One region of the Kitasatospora sp. NPDC054939 genome, then DNA from elsewhere that is predicted to be linked to it. Evidence: predicted binding sites of a transcription regulator. Region 1 holds the regulator's gene; the other holds the start of a gene.
The links. The regulator HspR, encoded in region 1, represses chaperone genes until heat shock. The targets are predictions, from matches to a motif close to TTGAGNNNNNNNNNCTCAA.

Region 1 (9,775 bases):
AGACCCGCAACCAGGCCGAGCAGCTCGTCTACTCGACCGAGAAGTTCATCGCCGACAACGCCGACAAGCTGCCGGCCGAGGTCAAGACCGAGGTCGAGACCGCCATCGGCGAGCTCAAGGAGGCCCTGAAGGGCGAGGACATCGCGAAGATCCGCGAGGCCTCCGAGAAGGTGTCCACCACCGCCCAGAAGCTCGGCCAGGCGCTGTACGCCAACGCCGACGCGGCGGGTGCCCCGGCCGGCGACGCCACCGGTGCCAAGGACGACGACGTCGTCGACGCCGAGATCGTGGACGACGAGAAGCCCAAGGGCGGTGCGGCATGACGGAGAAGCCGCAGGGTGCCGAGCCCGGCGACGACTCCGCCGCCGAGGAGGCCGTGATCAAGGCCGCCGAGGAGGCCGCCGCCGGTGGCTCGGACGAGCTCGCCGCGGCCAAGCGCGAGCTGGCCGAGCGGACCGCCGACCTGCAGCGACTCCAGGCCGAGTACCAGAACTACCGCAAGCGGGTCGAGCGCGACCGGCTGACGGTCCGCGAGATCGCGGTCTCCAACATCCTGGAGTCCCTGATCCCGGTGCTGGACGACATCGGCCGCGGCCGCGAGCACGGCGAGGTGACGGGCGGCTTCAAGTCCGTCGCCGAGTCGCTGGAGACGGTCGTCGCCAAGCTGGGCCTGCAGCAGTTCGGCAAGGAGGGCGACCCCTTCGACCCGGCCCAGCACGAGGCCCTGATGCACAGCTACTCCTCGGACGTCACCGAGGACACCTGCGTCCAGATCCTCCAGCCCGGCTACCGGATCGGCGAGCGGATCATCCGCCCGGCGATGGTCGCGGTCGCGGAGCCCCAGCCGGGCTCCCAGACCGGCGCCGCCCCGGACGCCGAGTCCGCCAAGTCCGCGAAGTCCGCGGAGTCGGACAAGGCCGACGGTGGCGCGGACAGCTGACCGTGCGTGTGCCGCGGAGCCGTACGCCGTCGTCCAGTACGGCGTCCGGCTCCGCGGCGCGCTCGTGATCAACACCGCAGTCGACACTGCACTGACTTCAGGTCTCGCTATGGGTTTCGGGAGGTGGCGGCAGCCATGAGCGGCAAGGACTACGTGGAGAAGGACTACTACAAGGTCCTCGGCGTGCCCAAGGACGCCACCGCCACCGAGATCAAGAAGACGTACCGCAAGCTCGCCCGCGAGTTCCACCCGGACGCCAACAAGGGCGACAGCAAAGCCGAGGAGCGGTTCAAGGACATCTCCGAGGCGTACGACGTGCTGTCCGACGAGAAGCGCCGCAAGGAGTACGACGAGGCCCGCAGCCTCTTCGCCAACGGCGGCTTCCGGGCCGGCGGCGCCGGCGGGGGCAACTACAGCTTCGACTTCGGCGACCTGTTCAGCGGCAGCCAGAACAGCGGCGGCGGCGGGCTCGGCGACGTGTTCGGCGGCCTGTTCAACCGCGGCGGCACCCGGCAGGCCCAGCCCCGGCGCGGCTCCGACGTGGAGACCGAGGTCACCCTCTCCTTCGACGAGGCCGTCGACGGCGCGACCGTCCCGCTGCGGATGACCAGCCAGGCCCCCTGCCGCACCTGCAGCGGCACCGGCGCCAAGGCCGGCACCACGCCCCGGGTCTGCCCGACCTGCGTCGGCGCGGGCACCGTCAGCCGCGGCCAGGGCGCCTTCGCGCTGTCCGAGCCCTGCCGCGACTGCCGCGGCCGGGGCATGATCGTCGACGACCCGTGCACCGACTGCCACGGCAGCGGCCGGGCCAGCTCGGCCCGGACCATGCAGGTCCGGATCCCGGCCGGGGTGCAGGACGCCCAGCGCATCCGGCTGAAGGGCAAAGGCGCCCAGGGCGAGCGGGGCGGCCAGCCCGGCGACCTCTACGTCACCGTGCACGTCGACCCGCACCCGGTCTTCGGGCGCAAGGGTGACAACCTCACCGTGACGGTGCCGGTCACCTTCCCCGAAGCCGCTCTCGGCGGCACCATCGAGGTGCCCACCCTCGGCGGGCCCTCGGTCAAGCTCAAGCTGCCCCCGGGCAGTGCCAACGGCCTCACCCTGCGGGCCCGCGGCAAGGGCGCCACCCGCAAGGACGGCACCCGCGGCGACCTCCTGGTCACCGTGGAGGTCGTGGTGCCGCAGCACGTCACCGGTGACGCGCTGACGGCCCTGGAGCAGTACCGCGAGGCCACCGCCTCGGACGACCCGCGAGCCGCCCTGTTCCGGGCGGCGAAGGGAGCGTGACGACCAGATGACCCCCGACAGCAGCGGCCCGATCGGTCCCGGCCTCGGCGAGGGCCTCCCGGGCTCCGGCCCCGGCCCGCGCCGCGCCCCGACGGCGGCCCCGCCGTACGTCCTCACCGAGGACACCCCGGTCTACGTGATCTCGGTCGCCGCCGAGCTCTCCGGCCTGCACCCGCAGACCCTCCGCCAGTACGACCGGCTCGGCCTGGTCTGCCCCGACCGCACGGCCGGCCGCGGCCGCCGCTACTCCGCCCGGGACATCCAGCAGCTGCGCGACGTGCAGCGGCTGTCCCAGGACGAGGGCATCAACCTGGCCGGCATCAAGCGGATCATCGAACTGGAGAACCAGGTCACCGCCCTCCAGTCCCGGATCGCCGAACTGGTCGATTCCCTGGAGGGGGCCGCCAGCGCGCTGCAGCAGCGCGAGGCCACGATCCACGCCTCGTACCGCCGCGACCTCGTCCCGTACCAGCCCCCGACGCAGTCCAGCGCCCTGGTCGTCTGGCGCCCCAAGCGCTGACCGACCCGACCGCCACCGGGCCGCCGGTTCCCTCCCGTCGGGGGGTGCCGGCGGCTTTCGGAACGTGGCAGTCTTCCTCCGAGAGGCAGCCGTAGCAGATTCACGTGCGACGCGCCGCACCCCTGTGCGACAGTGGGCGCCGAGGATCCGGCACTGAAGCGCGGTCGAACAGGGCGTAACGGTTCAGGCGAAGGCGAGGAGCGGCGGATGGGTGGGGCTGAGGAGACCGGTCTCACGGCGAACGGCCACGGCCGGCTGTCCCCCGAAGCCCGAACCCTGTACAAGGACGTCCTCCAGGCGCACGGCCGGCTGATCCCCGCCGAGGTCGCCAGTGGCAGCGAGTGCCACCTCCGCGAGCTGATGGACATCGGCCTGCTCGTCCCGGACGTCGAGGATCCCGGCATCCTGGTCGCGGTCGACCCCCGGCAGCTGGCCGGCGCGCTCAGCGCGGCCTGGCAGCGCAAGGCGCTGGACCTGCTCAGCCGCGCCGTCTCGCTGCCCGCCGACCTCCAGGAGCTGAGCCACGCCTACGGCAACGGCGGCGGCGGTGCGCACGACGGCGGCCCGATCGAGCACCTGCACGGCAAGACCGAGATCAACCGGCGCCTCGCGGAGCTCATGGAGAGCAGCACCAAGGAGGTGCTCAGCGCGCAGCCGGGCGGCGGCGCCCGGTCGTTCCCGACCGAGGCCGCGATAGCGCTCGACGTCGGCATGCTGCGGCGCGGGGTGTCCCGGCGGACGATCTACCAGCCCAGCACCCGCTACTCGGCCTCGGCCCGGGAGTACGTGGCGGCGATGACCGAGGAGGGCGGCGAGGTCCGCACCCTCGGCGAACCGTTCACCAGAATGATCATCGTGGACCGGGCCACCGCGGTCATCCCCATCAGCGGCGACACCGAGCGGGCCGCCTTCGTCCAGGACGAGGCCGTGATCGGCTTCTTCGTCAGCCTCTTCGAGAGCTTCTGGGAGCGCGCAATCCCCTTCCAGGGAGGCCGCGACGTACCGCCGGAAGTGGTCTCCAGACTTCGCGAGAACATCCTCCGGATGATGCTTCAGGGGGTCGGCCACCGGGTCATTGCCAGGAACCTCGGCCTCAGTGAGCGCACGCTCGCCCGGCACATCGCCGAACTCCGCGAGGAATACGCCGCGGAGACGCTGTTCCAGCTGGGCTGGAAGCTCTCGGAGAGCCACCGCAGCCTGCCGCTGTTCCGCGACAGCGACAGCCACGAGTAGGCCCGATCACGTCCAGATGACGTCGATCATCGCCTTGGCGACCACCGTGGAGCCCTCGCCGGACGCGTCCGTGTCCTGGACCTGGACCGGCTGCGGACGGGTCCAGATGACGTCGTCCTGAAGCGGGCCGCCGGCCAGCACGGCCGCCGCACCGGCCAGCACAATCGCGGTTACAAATCGGCGCGCCTTGCGCACTGGGACCACTTCCCTTCAAGAACCAATACCGTGTCAGCTCATTCGGCCCCCGTACGAGCCGCAGCGCTGATTATGCTGCACATCCTCGAACATGTCAGCGAGCTGTCCCTCCTTTGTCACTGCGACCGCCCCGACTCTTCCAGGGCTCAACCCCAGGCTGTAGGGGGATCGGCATGTCATCTCTCTGCCAGGCAGCGAGATGACACCTCGTGCCAGTGGACTCGTCGGCCGCCTCGGCGACACGATCAGTGCACCGACTGATCGCTGCGATTACGGATCCGGAGTTACATCGCCGTGTCCACTTCAATTTGCATTGCCGACCGCCCCCGTTAGTCCCCCCAGAACTACTCAATAGCAGCCGGCCCGCCGGGGCCCGACACCCTCCCGGTCGGCCTTTCCATGGAGTCGACATGACTGATCGCTACCAGGGCTCCACTCCACACCACACCGCGCACACCCCCGAGGGCCGCCGTGCACGGGTCTTCCTGGCCGCGCCGCTGATGCGGCTGACCGGCCCGGCCGACAGCGTGGTGACCCTGGCCAGCCGGACGCGGCTGACGACCCTTCGCACCACCCTGCTGCGCAGCGGCGCCGCCGTGTACAGCGCGCACCACAGCGACGCCTGGACGGTGGCCGGCCGCGCGCCGGAGCCGCGGGTGCCGTCCGACTTCCGGGCCCTGCAGTCCGCCGACCTGGTCTTCGCGTACGTCGGCGCCCCGCTCTCGGCCGGGGTCAGCCTGGAGCTCGGCTGGGCCTCGGCCCTGCGGAAGCCGATCGTCCTGCTGGTCGACGAGGCCATCACCCACAACCCGCTGATCGCCACCATCGAGCAGGTCGCCCCCGTCCTGCCGCTGGTCTTCGACGACACCTGGTCGCAGGAGGCCCTCCACCACACCGTGGAGACCGCCCTGGACTGGGCCGGCATGGCGCTCTCGCTGCGCGAGGGCTTCTGGACGGCCCCCGGCGAGCACTTCAGCGTGCCCCGCCAGCAGCCCCCCGCGGTCGGCCCGCACGGCTACTGGCCGACCGGCGCGGCCACCGGCTGACCCCGGCCGCTCCCCGGCGGCGACGGCAGCAGCAGCGACGGCCGCCGTACCCGGGACCGGCCGTACCCTCCGCTGCGCGGCCCGGCGGTCAGTGCGCATCGCGGTGCTCCCCCCGCATGCGCCAGCCGAGTTGGAAGAGCGTGCGCGCGCCGTGGCGGTGGCGCAGGCGCGCGATGTGGGCGGCGACGGTGCGCTCGCTGAGGCCGAGGCGACCCGCGACGGCGCGCTGGGTGAGCCCCTTGGCGAGCAGCCTGGCGACCCGGTCGGGCCCGGCGCCCGGCTCCGGGGGCGCGGCCACGGCGGCCCAGTCGACGGTGTCGGCGCGGGCCCAGTCGCGTTCGAAGAGGCCGACCAGGTGGGCGACGGCGGCGGGATCGGTGACGAAGGCGGCGCGGGTGTCGGCGTCGTCGGCGGGGATCACCGCGATCGTCCGGTCGAAGACCAGCATCCGCCGGTAGGGCTCGTCCAGCACCCGGACCCGGGCCCCGTGCCCGGTCATCGTCGCGGCGTAGCGCACGGCCTCCCGGCCGCGGGCCGCGACCGGCTGGTAGATGGTGCGCATGGCGCAGCCCCGTTGCAGCAGGGCGAGGTCCTGGCGCATCGTCATCTGCAGCCCGACCGCCGGGCGCGGGCCGGGCTGGGCGGCGAGGAACTCCTCCCGGCAGTCGGAGAGCAGTTCGGCGATCCGCTGGCGGATGTCCTCGCGGCCCTCGATCTGGACGGAGCGGCCCTGCGGCCCCTTGCCGCGGCGGGGGACGGCGTCGTACGCCCGGGTGAGGCCGTCGAGGGCGGCGGGCAGGCGTTCGGCGGCCAGCAGCAGCCGGGTGGCCTCGGTGCGGAGTTCGGCGCCCAGCCGGGCGGCGACGGCCCGCGGGCTGACGGCGAGGTAGCCGGGACCGCAGGGGTGCGGGACGAGCAGGCCGAGGTCCAGCAGGGCGTCCAGGGCGGCCCCCTCGGGCCCGCTGAGCGGCTCGGCGGGCAGTCGGCCGCCGCGGGCCACGGCGGCCAGCCAGAGGGCCCGCGCAGCCTCACCGGGGGCGGCGGGCGCGGGCGGTTCCGGTCCGCTCGGTACCGACCTGTCCGGGACGGGATCAGTCACCGCGTCCGCCGCGCATCAGCCATCCCAGCTGGAACAGCGTCTGGGCGCCGTGGCGTTCGCGCAGCCGCGCGATGTGGGCGGCGACGGTGCGCTCGCTGAGGCCGAGCCGGGTGGCCACCGCGCGCTGGGTGAGCCCCTTGGCGAGCAGCCGGCCGACCCGGTCGGGGCCGCCGTGGGTGGGGCCCTGGGCGAGGGCGGCGGCCCAGTCGACGGTGTCGGCGCGGGCCCAGTCGCGTTCGAAGGCGCCCACCAGGAAGCCGACCGCGGCGGGGTCGGAGATGAAGGCGGCGGTGCTGTGGTCGTCGTTGGCGGAGATGACGGCGACCGCGCGGTCGAAGACGATCATCCGCTGGAAGGGCTCGTCGAGCACCCGGATCCGGGAGCCGAGCCGGGTCACCTCGGCGATGTAGTCGAGCACGGCCGGTTCGGCGGCCGAGACCGGCTGGTAGACGGTGCGCAGCGAGCAGCCGCGCTGCAGCAGGTTGAGGTCCTGCCGGAGGGCGGTCTCCACGGCGGCGGCCGGGCGCCGGCCGGGCTGGGCGGTGAGCACCTCCTCGCGGCAGTCGGAGATCAGCTGCGAGATGCGGTGGCGGATGTGGACGTGGCCCTCGATGTAGACGGCTCCGCCGGAGCGCTCGGGCGGGCGGGGCATGGCGTCGTAGGCGCGGGTGAGGCCGTCGAGGGCGCCGGGGAGGTTCTCGGCGTGGACCAGCAGCCGGGTGGCCTCGCTGCGCAGTTCGGCACCGAGCCGGTCGCTGACCGAGCGGGGGCTGACGGCGGTGTAGGAGGCGTCCATCGGGTTGGCCATGAGCAGGCCCAGGTCGACCAGCCGGGCGAGGGTGCCGCGGTCGGCCTCGGCGACGTCGGCGTGGGCGAGCCGGCCGCCGTCGGCGAGGACGGCGAGGTAGAGCTGCCGGGCCGCCTCGTCGGGCTCCCAGCGGCCGGCCCGGTCGTCCTCGGTCGTCGGTTCCGCCGCCACCTCGAAAACTCCCTGCCGGATGTCCTGCCAGGTCCGCCCTGCGGGTGCGTCCGCGGCTCCGGCCGGGGGCCGGGAGCGGGTGGTCGTGGCGCAGTGCCCTGTCATGATCTCAGCACCCCTTCCCGGGCTCGACGGCGGTCCGGGGCGACCGGCCGCGGCGGCGGGAGGAGAAGGGTGTGCACGGTCCGGCGGTCCCCCGAGGCCGGCGTGCCGTCGCACGCCGGCTGCTCAGGGGCCGCCGGTGTACGCCAATGCCAAGGCGCTTCCGGCGAGGCGGAGCAGCAACGCCTCGCCGACTCCGGCGCTGGGGGCCATCACCACACATGGCGTCCCGGCCGGCGCTCTTCCCCCCGTTATGCGGGTACAGAGGTACCGTGCGCATTCCGTTGAAGAGCAAGTCGCCACCATCGGGCTGCGGTTGCCCGGACGACTTGGCGTGACTCCACCATCACAGCGTGACGGCCGGTGAACAAGGGCCGTCAAGCTGCATGTTCTCGCAATTGCAGGAACCTGCACCGCGGAGTGCGCGTCGTCGCGCCGCCGCCGGGGAACCGGGCGAGCGACCGCTCAGCGGCCCGCAGCCCCGCCGCCCAGCAGCCGGCCGGAGACCAGTCCGGCGGCGGTGCCGCAGGCGGCGACGGCCCAGGCGGCGAGCAGCAGCACGGACAGCCCGGCGGCCAGTCCGGTGAACCCGGCGAAGCCGGTGTGCCGGGCGAGGCCGGCCGCGCCGGTGACGCAGGTCCCCACCGGGAAGGTGTACGCCCACCAGGTCATCGCGAAGCGCATGCCGCAGCGCCGGGCGCGCAGGTTGGCCGCGGTGGCGAGGGCCAGCCAGAGCATCGCGACGCCGAGCACCGCGACGCCGTACAGCTCGGCGATGGCCAGGGCGGCGGGGGCGAGCTGCGGGGCGACCCGGTCGGCGCCGTCGGCGAGGTTCTGCAGGGCGGTGGTGGACTGGCCGAGCGGGCCGAGCACCAGGAAGAGCGAGGGGGTGAGCGCCAGGGCGGGCAGTTTGCTGTGGACCAGCCCGGTGAGCACCACCGGCAGCAGGGCGAGTACGGCCAGCAGGCCGATCCCGAGCAGCGCCCCGCAGCCGTACAGCAGGGCCTGCCGGGCGGCTCCGGCCGGCAGCTGCGGGAGGAGCGCGGGCCCGGCGGCGGCGGAGACCAGCGGGGCGACCGAGGGCAGCAGCCAGGTCGGGTTGGCCTCCAGGGCGGAGAGCCGGTGCCGGGTGATCATCAGGTACGGGATGCCGGCCGCGACGGCCAGGGCGTACGCGGTGCCGGCCGACCAGAGCAGCAGGCCGAGGGCGGCGGCGGGGCCGGCGCCGATCACCCGGGGGCCGAGCAGCAGGGCGCCGAGGCCGACCGAGACCAGGGCCATCGGCGGGCAGCCGTAGAAGACGGCGGTGGCGGGCTCGTCGAGCAGCTGGCGGCGGGCGGCCTCGCGGTGCCGGGTGAGGTGGACCAGTCGGCCGGCGGCGATCAGGAGCAGGGCGGCCAGCGCGAGCGCCCACATCGCTTCGCCGAGGAGGAGCAGGCCGGGCAGCCGGACGGGGAGCACCGCGGCGGCGTTGCCGACGATCGCGGTGCCCATGACGACGGCGTACCAGTTGGGGCCGAGCCGGGCGAGGTCGAGCCGGGCGGTCCGGGCGAGCGGGTGGGGGCTGATCAGGGTGGCCATGCTCCCCACCGTCCCCCGGCGGGGGCGGGCTCCGGTAGGACCGGCACGTCTATGAGGGCATAGCCTGGACCTATGGCCCTCTCCTCGCGCGTCCCCGAACTCGGTGCACTGGAGCTGCTGCTCGCGGTGGACCGGCTGGGCAGCGTGGGGCGGGCGGCGGCCGAGCTGGGGGTCAGCCAGCCGACCGCGAGCGCCCGGATCAAGGGCATGGAGCAGCAGATCGGGGTGGCGCTGCTGGACCGCTCCCCGCGCGGCAGCCGGCCCACCGACGCGGGCCGGCTGGTGGTGGAGTGGGCCCGGCACGTGCTGGAGGCGGCGCAGGCGCTGGACGCCGGGATCGACGCGCTGCGCGAGCGCCGGGACGCCCGGCTGACGGTGGTGGCCAGTCTGACGGTCGCCGAGTACCTGATGCCGGGGTGGCTGCTGGCGCTGCACGCGAGCAGTCCGGGCACGGCGGTGACGCTGCGGACGGCCAACTCGGCGGACGTGGCCGGGCACGTCCTGGCCGGGGACGCCGACCTGGGGTTCGTGGAGGGGCCGAGCACCCCGCCCGGGCTGGCGGGCGCGGTGGTGGCGGCCGACCGGCTGGTGGTCGTGGTGGCGCCGGGGCACCCGTGGGCCCGCCGCACCGCCGCCCGCTCGCCGCTGACCGGCCCGGAGCTGGCGGCGACCCCGCTGGTGCTGCGCGAGCCGGGCTCGGGCACCCGGGAGGTGCTGGAGATGGCGCTGGCGCCGTACGGCGGGACGGTCGCGCCGCGGCTGGAGCTGGCCTCGTCCACGGCGCTGAAGGCGG
Region 2 (9,775 bases), on a different contig from region 1:
CGGTCGAGCAGCGGCTCGGGGATGGCCTCAAGGACGTTGGCGGTGGCGAGGAAGACCACGTCGGAGAGGTCGAGCTCGACCTCCAGGTAGTGGTCGCGGAAGGTGTGGTTCTGCGCCGGGTCGAGCACCTCCAGCAGCGCGGCGGCCGGGTCGCCCCGGTAGTCGGAGCCGACCTTGTCGATCTCGTCGAGCAGGACGACCGGGTTCATCGAGCCGGCCTCCTTGATGGCGCGCACCAGCCGGCCGGCCGAGGCGCCGACGTAGGTGCGCCGGTGCCCGCGGATCTCGGCCTCGTCCCGGACGCCGCCGAGCGCGACCCGGACGAAGGTGCGGCCCATGGCCCGGGCGACCGACTCGCCGAGCGAGGTCTTGCCGACCCCGGGCGGGCCGACCAGCGCCAGCACCGCGCCCCCGCGCCGGCCGCCGACCAGCCCGAGCCCCTGGTCGGCCCGGCGCTTGCGCACCGCCAGGTACTCGACGATGCGGTCCTTCACGTCGGCGAGCCCGGCGTGGTCGGCGTCCAGGACGGCCCGGGCGCCGGCGATGTCGTAGGCGTCCTCGGTGCGCTCGTTCCACGGCAGCTCCAGGACGGTGTCCAGCCAGGCGCGGATCCAGGAGCCCTCGGGGGACTGCTCACTGGCCCGCTCCAGCTTGTCGACCTCCTTGAGGGCGGCCTCGCGGACCTTCTCGGGCAGGTCGGCGGCCTCGACCCGGGCGCGGTAGTCGCCCTCCTCGTCGGCCGGGTCGCCGTTCAGCTCGGCGAGCTCCTTGCGCACCGCGTCGAGCTGGCGGCGGAGCAGGAACTCCTTCTGCTGCTTGGCCACGCCCTCCTCGACGTCCTTGCGGATGGTGTCGTTGACCTCCTCCTCGGCGAGGTGGTCGCGCAGCAGCCCGAGGGCGTACTCCAGGCGGGCGACCTGGTCGGCCTCCAGTAGCACCTTGAGCTTCTGCTCGGCGGTGACGAAGGGCGCGTAGCCGATGTTGTCGGCGAGCTCGCCGACGCCCTCGATCTGGGCCACCCGGTCGACGATCTGCCAGGCCCCGCGCCGACGCAGCCACTGGGTGGAGAGGGCCTTGTACTCCTTGACCAGCTCGACGGCGCGCCCGGCCACCGGGATGCCGACCGCGGACTCGCGGAACGGCGTGGTCTCCACCCAGAGGGCGGCGCCGGGGCCGGTGGTGCCGACCCCGATCCGGACCCGGCGCACGGCGCGCACCAGGGCGGCCGGGTCCCCGTCGGCCAGCCGGCCGACCTGCTCGACGGCGGCCAGCGTGCCCGCCGCCGCGTACGAGCCGTCCACCCGCGGGACCAGCAGGACCTGCGGCTTGTCGGCGCCGGTGACCGCGGCGCGGGCGGCCTCGACGGCGGCGCGCACCTCGGTGTCCTTCAGGTCCAGCGGGACGACCATGCCCGGCAGGACGACCTCGTCGTCGAGCGGCAGGACGGGCAGGGTGAGCGGTGTGGACGTCGATGCCATGATCTCTCCCCAGTCAGCGAAGTTGAGTTGACCTGACTAAGGTTTGGCGGGCGCCGGTTGTTCCCCGCGATCTGTTCGCCGTGAGCGAACGAAGGAGGGAGTGCGGAGGAGCTGTCAAAAAGCGGAGTCGACGGGCGCCGGCACCGCTCCCGCGCGCGGCCCGGGACGGCGGCGCAGCCAGGGCCACAGGGCGATCCCGATCAGCAGGGCGGCCGGGTGGCCGACCCCGGTGGTGACGTCGGAGTCGGTGAGCAGCTGGTGCCCGAGCAGCAGCCCGGCGCCGGTCAGCACCGGCAGCCGCAGCCGCCCCGGGAGCAGTCCGGCGAGCGCGCCGAGGCTGGCCAGCACCCCGTAGCTGACGCCGATGTCCAGCTGGTCGAGCGCGGCCGGCTCCATCCGCCCGGCCCGCACCGAGGCCGCCACGATCCCCTGGGAGAGCAGGGTCGCCAGCACGTGCCCGCAGGCGAAGACGGCCAGCGCCCGCGCGGCGCCGATCCGCCGCTCCAGCGGGGCGACGGTGAAGGCGAAGGCCCAGAGGTAGGGCATCCAGATCGGCCCGGCCACCCAGAGGCCGCTGCACAGCAGGGCCCGCAGCGGGTGGTCGAGCAGGTTGTGCCAGTCCGAGCTGGAGGCCTCCTGCAGCCGCAGCACCAGCTCCGGGTCGGCCGTGTGCCCGAAGGTCGTGGTGGCGCCGAGCAGGGCGAAGTAGCCGAGGGCGAAGGGGTTGCGGCGCGGTGTCGGCACCCGGGCGAGCAGCCAGCCGGCCACGCCGGTGCGCAGCCCGTGCCGGAGCAGGCCGTAGGGCGGGGCGGCGCCGTCGCGCGAGCCGGGCGCACGTCCCTGCAGCCGCGCCATGACGCCTCCGTTCCGCACCCGCCGGGCACCGCGTTCCGCCGGGCCCAACGTACCGGTGCGCGGGCGCGGTCCCGCACCCGAACGGCTTGTCGTGGCCACGTTACGTGCCGAGTCTGGGAGCCCGCTGGGAGTTCCCTCGGAGGAACGTATCGGGACGGGCCCGGCATTGGTCCAGACCATCCCTGCGCCTACGCGCCAGTAGAGCCGCTGACCGGCGGTTCGACGGATATTGGGGTGCATACGTACCGTTACGGAGTGAAAAAACGCCGGGTAAGGTATCGGCCCGTGCCCACTTCCGAGTGGGCCGGACGGGCGGTCGGACGCCCGGCCGACGGGCCGGAAATGTCCGGTCCACCTGCCGGGAGCCGTCCACTGTCCGTACGCTGCGAAGGGTGCGGTCGGAGCGGGTGGTTCACCACCCGCCGAGTCGCACGCGAGATCGGGACGGCGGACCCGGCACAGTCCACGACGGAACAAGACTACGAGCGGAGCCCCGCCATCCCCACAGGTGGCCGGCCCGCAGCCCTGGGGGCGGTGGCGTGACCGTGACAGAGATTCAGCAGGACAATCACAACAGCAGCACGGTGAGCAGCCAGCGCAGAGTGCTGGTGGTGGAGGACGAGCCGACGATCGCCGAGTCCATCGCGGCCCGGCTCGGTGCGGAAGGCTTCAAGGTGGCCGTGGCCCACGACGGCCCCGGGGCCGTCGACGGCTTCCACACCTGGCAGCCCGACCTCGTCGTCCTCGACATCATGCTGCCCGGCTTCGACGGCCTGGAGGTCTGCCGCCGGATCCAGGCCCAGCGCCCGGTGCCGGTGCTGATGCTGACCGCGCGCGACGACGAGACGGACCTGCTGGTCGGCCTCGGCGTCGGCGCCGACGACTACATGACCAAGCCGTTCTCCATGCGCGAGCTGGCGGCCCGGGTCAACGTCCTGCTGCGCCGCGTCGAGCGCGCCCAGCAGGCGGCCCGCACGCCCACGCTCGGCTCCCTGCGCTTCGGCGAACTGGAGATCGACCACGTCCAGCGCCGGGTCCGGCTGGCCTCGGGCGACGTCCACCTGACGCCGACCGAGTTCGACCTGCTGGCCTGCCTGGCGGCCCAGCCGCGCGCGGTGCTCACCCGCGAGCAGCTGCTCGCCGAGGTGTGGGACTGGACCGACGCGTCCGGCACCCGCACGGTGGACAGCCACGTCAAGGCGCTGCGCCGGAAGATCGGCGCCAGCTGGATCCGTACCGTGCACGGCGTCGGCTACGCACTGGAGGCCCCGCTCTCCTAGGGCCACGGGCCGGGGCCTCCGGGGGGCCCTCGTCCGAACCCGCCGCCGGGCGCGCCGAGCGCCGGCGGTACCGCATGCGGGGGGATCGCCAGCGGGGAACGCAGGGGACACATGACCTTTCCACAGCAGCGCGGGGCTCAGCACCGCGGTACACCGGAGCGCGGAGCGCAGGAGTCCGAGCCGCCGCACCGCGCGGCCGGGCGGCCCGCCGCACCGCGCCGCGGCCTGGCCGGCCGTGCCGCGCGCCGGGTCTGGGCCGACATCCGGCCGCTCGACCCGCTCCGCTCGATCAAGGGCAAACTCGCCCTGCTGGTGATCGTCTCGGTCTTCCTGGCCACCGGCATGGTCGTGGTGGCGATCCGGTCCGAGACGCAGATCCGGATCATCATGGTCTTCTCGATGATCGCCTCCCTGCTCTTCATGCAGTTCCTCGCGCACGGGCTGACCGCCCCGCTGCGGGAGATGACCGCCGCCGCCCGCGCGATGGCCTCCGGCGACTACAGCCGCCGGGTCGAGGTCGGCTCGCGGGACGAGATCGGCGAGCTGGCGACCACCTTCAACCAGATGGCCTCCGACCTGGAGGCCGCCGACCGGCACCGCCGTGAACTGGTCGCCAACGTCTCGCACGAGCTGCGCACCCCGATCGCCGCGCTCCGCGCCGTCCTGGAGAACGTGGTCGACGGCGTGGTCCAGCCCAACCCGGCGACCCTGGGCGCGGCGCTGGAGCAGACCGAGCGGCTCGGCCGGCTGGTCACCCACCTGCTCGACCTCTCCAAGATCGACGACGGCGTGGTGGCCCTGGACGCCCGCACCTTCGAGGTGCGCGAGTTCCTGGACGGCGTACTGCGCGGGGTCACCGTGGACGGCGCCACCGCGGGCGGGGCGTTCTCCCGGCGCGGGGACGTCCGGCTCGCACTGGAGGTCAGCCCGACCGGCCTGACCGGCGTCGCGGACCCGGAACGGCTCCACCAGGTGGTCGCCAACCTGGTCGACAACGCCTGCAAGCACTCCCCGCCGGGCGGCACCGTGACGGTGCGCGCCCGGCCGGACGGCGACGGCGGCGGGCTGCTGCTGGAGGTCGAGGACGAGGGGCCCGGCATCCCCGCGGCCGACCGCACCCGGGTCTTCGAGCGGTTCAGCCGCAGCGGCACCGCGACCGCCCAGGGGCCCGGCAGCGACGGCGGCACCGGCCTGGGGCTGGCCATCGCCCGCTGGGCGGTGGACCTGCACGGCGGGCGGATCGCGGTCGCCGAGGCGGCCCGCGGGTGCCGGATCGAGGTCCGGCTGCCGGGATGGTCGGCACGCGCACATGTCACAGAAGCGACACAGACGCGCGCCTAGGCCTTTGTCCGTATTTGTCCCGCTACGGGGGGCGGTCAGCCCCGATCGGTTCCCCTCCGTTGCGGCTTTCTAACGCACAATTTCGGCCAAACTGCAGGTCAGCACTGTGATCTGGGCGACGCCTGACCCCCGGGGACTGCGCGATCACTGCTCGGAGGCGTAGCCTTAATCCCCGCTGTCCAAACATCCCAAAAGGAAGCGGAAGAGGGCGGTTGCCGCCGTGTCGCCACAGTCCCCTGAAACCCCCAACAGCTCGGCAAGTTCCACTGGCTTCGGCCCCAATGAGTGGCTCGTCGACGAGATCTACCAGCAGTACCTCCAGGACCCGAACTCGGTCGACCGAGCCTGGTGGGACTTTTTCGCCGACTACAAGCCCGGTACCGAGGTGACCCCAGTGACCCAGGCCGCGACCCAGGCCGGCCCCACGCCGACCCCTGCCGCTGCCCCCGCGCCCGCCGCTGCCGCCCCGGCGGCGCCCGCCCCCGCTGCACCGGCCGCGCCGGTCCAGCCGGCGCCCGCGCCGCTCGCCGCAGCCCCCGCCGCGCCCCCGGCCCCCAAGGCCGTCGCCCAGCAGAAGGCCGCCCCGGCCGCCGAGGCCGGCCCCGAGCTGGTCCAGCTCCGCGGGCCGGCCAAGGCCGTCGCCACCAACATGGACGCCTCGCTGGAGGTGCCGACCGCCACCTCGGTGCGCGCGGTGCCGGCGAAGCTGTTGATCGACAACCGCATCGTCATCAACAACCACCTGCAGCGCGCCCGTGGCGGCAAGGTCTCCTTCACCCACCTGATCGGGTACGCCCTGGTCCAGGCCATCAAGGCCTCGCCGGGCATGAACCACAGCTACAAGGTGGAGGACGGCAAGTCCTACCTGGTCAAGCCGGACCACATCAACCTCGGCCTGGCCATCGACCTGGTGAAGCCCAACGGCGACCGCCAGCTCGTCGTCGCGGCGATCAAGAAGGCCGAGACGCTCGACTTCTTCGGCTTCTGGCAGGCCTACGAGGACATCGTCCGCCGGGCCCGCGCCAACAAGCTGACCATGGACGACTTCACCGGCGTCACGGTCTCGCTGACCAACCCCGGCGGCATCGGCACCGTGCACTCCGTGCCGCGCCTCATGCAGAACCAGGGCACCATCGTCGGCGTCGGCGCCATGGAGTACCCGGCCGAGTTCCAGGGCTCCGCCCCGGAGACCCTGGCCCGCCTCGGCGTCTCCAAGATCATGACGCTGACCTCGACCTACGACCACCGGGTCATCCAGGGCGCGGCGTCCGGCGAGTTCCTGCGGGAGATCCACCGCCTGCTGCTCGGCGAGAAGGACTTCTACGACGAGATCTTCGAGTCGCTGCGGATCCCGTACGAGCCGGTCCGCTGGGCGACCGACGTCGCCACCACCCACGACGACGAGGTCAACAAGACCGCGCGCGTCATGGAGCTGATCCACTCCTACCGGGTCCGCGGCCACCTCATGGCCGACACCGACCCGCTGGAGTACAAGCAGCGCAAGCACCCCGACCTGGACGTCACCACCCACGGCCTCACCCTGTGGGACCTGGAGCGCGAGTTCGCGGTCGGCGGCTTCGGCGGCCAGAAGATGATGAAGCTCCGCGACATCCTCGGCCTGCTGCGCAACACCTACTGCCGCACGGTCGGCATCGAGTACATGCACATCCAGGACCCGAAGCAGCGCAAGTGGCTGCAGGAGCGCCTGGAGAAGCCGTACACCAAGCCCGAGCGCGAGGAGCAGCTGCGCATCCTGCGCCGGCTGAACTCGGCCGAGGCGTTCGAGACCTTCCTGCAGACCAAGTACGTCGGCCAGAAGCGCTTCTCGCTGGAGGGCGGCGAGTCGCTCATCCCGCTGCTCGACGCCACGATCGACTCCGCCGCCGAGCACCGCCTCGACGAGGCCGTCATCGGCATGGCCCACCGCGGCCGGCTGAACGTGCTGGCGAACATCGTCGGCAAGCCGTACGGCAAGATCTTCGGCGAGTTCGAGGGCAACCTCGACCCGAAGTCGATGCACGGCTCCGGCGACGTCAAGTACCACCTGGGCGCCGAGGGCATCTTCACCGGTCTGGACGGCGAGGAGATCAAGGTCTCGCTGGCCGCCAACCCCTCCCACCTGGAGGCCGTGGACCCGGTCGTCGAGGGCATCGCCCGCGCCAAGCAGGACATCCTCGACCAGGGCGGCACCACCTTCCCGGTGCTGCCGATCCAGATCCACGGCGACGCGGCCTTCGCCGGCCAGGGCGTCGTCGCGGAGACCCTGAACATGTCGCAGCTGCGCGGCTACCGCACCGGCGGCACCGTGCACGTCGTGGTGAACAACCAGGTCGGCTTCACCGCCGCCCCGGCCTCCTCGCGCTCCTCGATGTACTGCACCGACGTGGCCCGCATGATCGAGGCCCCGATCTTCCACGTGAACGGCGACGACCCGGAGGCCGTGGTCCGCGTCGCGCGGCTCGCCTTCGAGTTCCGCCAGGAGTTCCACAAGGACGTGGTGATCGACCTCATCTGCTACCGCCGCCGCGGTCACAACGAGGCCGACAACCCGTCGTTCACCCAGCCGCTGATGTACGACCTGATCGACAAGAAGCGCTCGGTGCGCAAGCTGTACACCGAGGGCCTGATCGGTCGCGGCGACATCACCATGGAAGAGGCGGAGCAGGCGCTCCAGGACTTCCAGGGCCAGCTGGAGAAGGTCTTCGCCGAGGTCCGCGACGCCGCCCAGGCGCCCGCCCCCGCGGCGAACGGCAAGCCGGTCGCCGACTTCCCGGTCTCCATCCGGACCGGCATCTCCCAGGAGATGGTGAAGCGGATCGCCGCCTCGCAGGTCAACCTGCCCGAGTGGCTGACCGTCCACCCGCGCCTGCTGCCGCAGTTGCAGCGCCGCGCCGGCTCGGTCGAGGACAACACCATCGACTGGGCCATGGGCGAGACCCTCGCCATCGGCTCGCTGCTGATGGAGGGCCACCCCGTCCGCCTGGCCGGCCAGGACAGCCGCCGCGGCACCTTCGGCCAGCGCCACGCGGTCCTGATCGACCGCAACAGCGGCGAGGACTACACCCCGCTGCAGTACCTGACCGAGGACCAGGCCCGCTACACCGTGTACGACAGCCTGCTGTCCGAGTACGCGGCGATGGGCTTCGAGTACGGCTACTCGCTGACCCGCCCGAACGCGCTGGTCATGTGGGAGGCGCAGTTCGGCGACTTCGTCAACGGCTCGCAGACCATGGTGGACGAGTACATCGCCTCCGCCGAGCAGAAGTGGGGCCAGCACTCCGGCGTCGTCCTGCTGCTGCCGCACGGCTACGAGGGCCAGGGCCCGGACCACTCGTCCGCCCGCCCGGAGCGCTTCCTCCAGCTGTGCGCGCAGAACAACATGACGGTCGCCATGCCGACCCTGCCGTCGAACTACTTCCACCTGCTGCGCTGGCAGGCGCACAACCCGCACCACAAGCCGCTCGTCGTCTTCACCCCGAAGTCGATGCTGCGCCTGAAGGCCGCGGCGAGTGCGACCGAGGAGTTCCTGTCCGGCTCGTTCCGCCCGGTCATCGGCGACAGCACGGTCGACCCGGCCCAGGTCCGCAAGGTGGTCATCACCTCCGGCAAGTTCTACTACGACCTGGAGGCGGCCCGCACCGAGCGCGGCGTCACCGACACCGCGATCGTCCGGGTCGAGCGGCTCTACCCGCTGCCGGTGGCCGAGCTCCAGGAGGAGCTGGCCCGCTACGGCGACAACGTCCAGTTCGTCTGGGCGCAGGAGGAGCCGGCCAACCAGGGTGCCTGGCCGTTCATCGCCATGAACCTGGTCGACCACCTGCAGGTCGTCATCGGCCGCAGCGCCCACGGCGCCCGCCTGCGCCGCGTCGCCCGCCCGGCCTCCTCGGCCCCGGCGGTCGGCTCGGCCAAGCGCCACGCCGCCGAGCAGCAGGCCCTCGTCGACGAGGTGTACTCGCTCTGACGTCCGACCGTTAGCCCGGTCGCAGGACACCGGCCCCCCGCGTATCCGTACGCGGGGGGCCGCTGCCGTTCCCGGGAGGCGGCCCGCCACCGGCCCGGACCGCGCCCCCGGCGGGGCACGGTCAAGGTCGCAGCTCTGCAACCAAAGCCGCACCGCGCTGCAAGCATGCCTGACGGCTCGATAGGTTATTCCTCGCCAGTTCGCCCGTCGGTCCGCCGACCGGGGCCCGTCACCGCCCCGGCCGCCGCGTCGCCGACCCTCACCACCGCAACTCCCAGGGGGATCACCGCATGACCGCCGACACACCGCGGGACGCCGCGCCGCTCCCGCCGGTCTTCCAGCCGCTGCAGCCCGAGGACCCCCGGGAGGTCGGCGGCTACCGGCTGTTCGCCCGGCTCGGCGCGGGCGGCATGGGCCGGGTCTACCTCTCGTACACCCCGGGCGGGCGCCCGGTCGCGCTGAAGGTGGTCCGGCCCGAGTTCGCCGAGGACAGCGAGTTCCGCCGGCGCTTCGCGCAGGAGGTCACCAACGCCCAGCGCATCCACGGCCTGTACACCGCCCAGGTGATCGACTCCGGGCTGGACGCGGACGCCCCCTGGCTGGTCACCGCGTACGTCCCGGGCCCGTCGCTGCAGCAGGTGGTGCGCGAGAACGGCGCGCTGCCGGTCCGCACCGTGCTGCTGCTGATGGGCGGCATCGCCGAGGCGCTGCAGGCGATCCACAGCGTCGAGGTGGTGCACCGCGACCTCAAGCCGGCCAACGTCCTGGTGGCCGGCGACGGCCCGCGCGTGATCGACTTCGGCATCGCCCGAGCGGCCGACGCCACCGCGCTGACCGGCACCGGCTACCGGATCGGCTCG

Region 2: lon (endopeptidase La) is a predicted target of HspR. The motif match lies at 1,501-1,519, and genes of this name have one in related genera.

Annotation. Positions count from the first base shown of each region.
Region 1 is NZ_JBSGXP010000116.1:13,721-23,495, reverse strand. Features, by position in the region: gene dnaK (molecular chaperone DnaK) at 1-323, shown strand, start outside; gene grpE (nucleotide exchange factor GrpE) at 320-940, shown strand; gene dnaJ (molecular chaperone DnaJ) at 1,076-2,227, shown strand; gene ACWGB8_RS27525 (heat shock protein transcriptional repressor HspR) at 2,235-2,747, shown strand; gene ACWGB8_RS27520 (hypothetical protein) at 2,955-3,980, shown strand; gene ACWGB8_RS27515 (hypothetical protein) at 3,987-4,175, opposite strand; gene ACWGB8_RS27510 (hypothetical protein) at 4,586-5,221, shown strand; gene ACWGB8_RS27505 (LuxR C-terminal-related transcriptional regulator) at 5,310-6,320, opposite strand; gene ACWGB8_RS27500 (LuxR C-terminal-related transcriptional regulator) at 6,313-7,404, opposite strand; gene ACWGB8_RS27495 (SLAC1 family transporter) at 7,867-8,982, opposite strand; gene ACWGB8_RS27490 (LysR family transcriptional regulator) at 9,055-9,775, shown strand, end outside.
Region 2 is NZ_JBSGXP010000165.1:5,347-15,121, forward strand. Features, by position in the region: gene lon (endopeptidase La) at 1-1,478, opposite strand, end outside; gene ACWGB8_RS32755 (rhomboid-like protein) at 1,593-2,333, opposite strand; gene ACWGB8_RS32760 (response regulator transcription factor) at 2,879-3,613, shown strand; gene ACWGB8_RS32765 (sensor histidine kinase) at 3,725-4,954, shown strand; gene ACWGB8_RS32770 (multifunctional oxoglutarate decarboxylase/oxoglutarate dehydrogenase thiamine pyrophosphate-binding subunit/dihydrolipoyllysine-residue succinyltransferase subunit) at 5,175-8,915, shown strand; gene ACWGB8_RS32775 (protein kinase domain-containing protein) at 9,206-9,775, shown strand, end outside.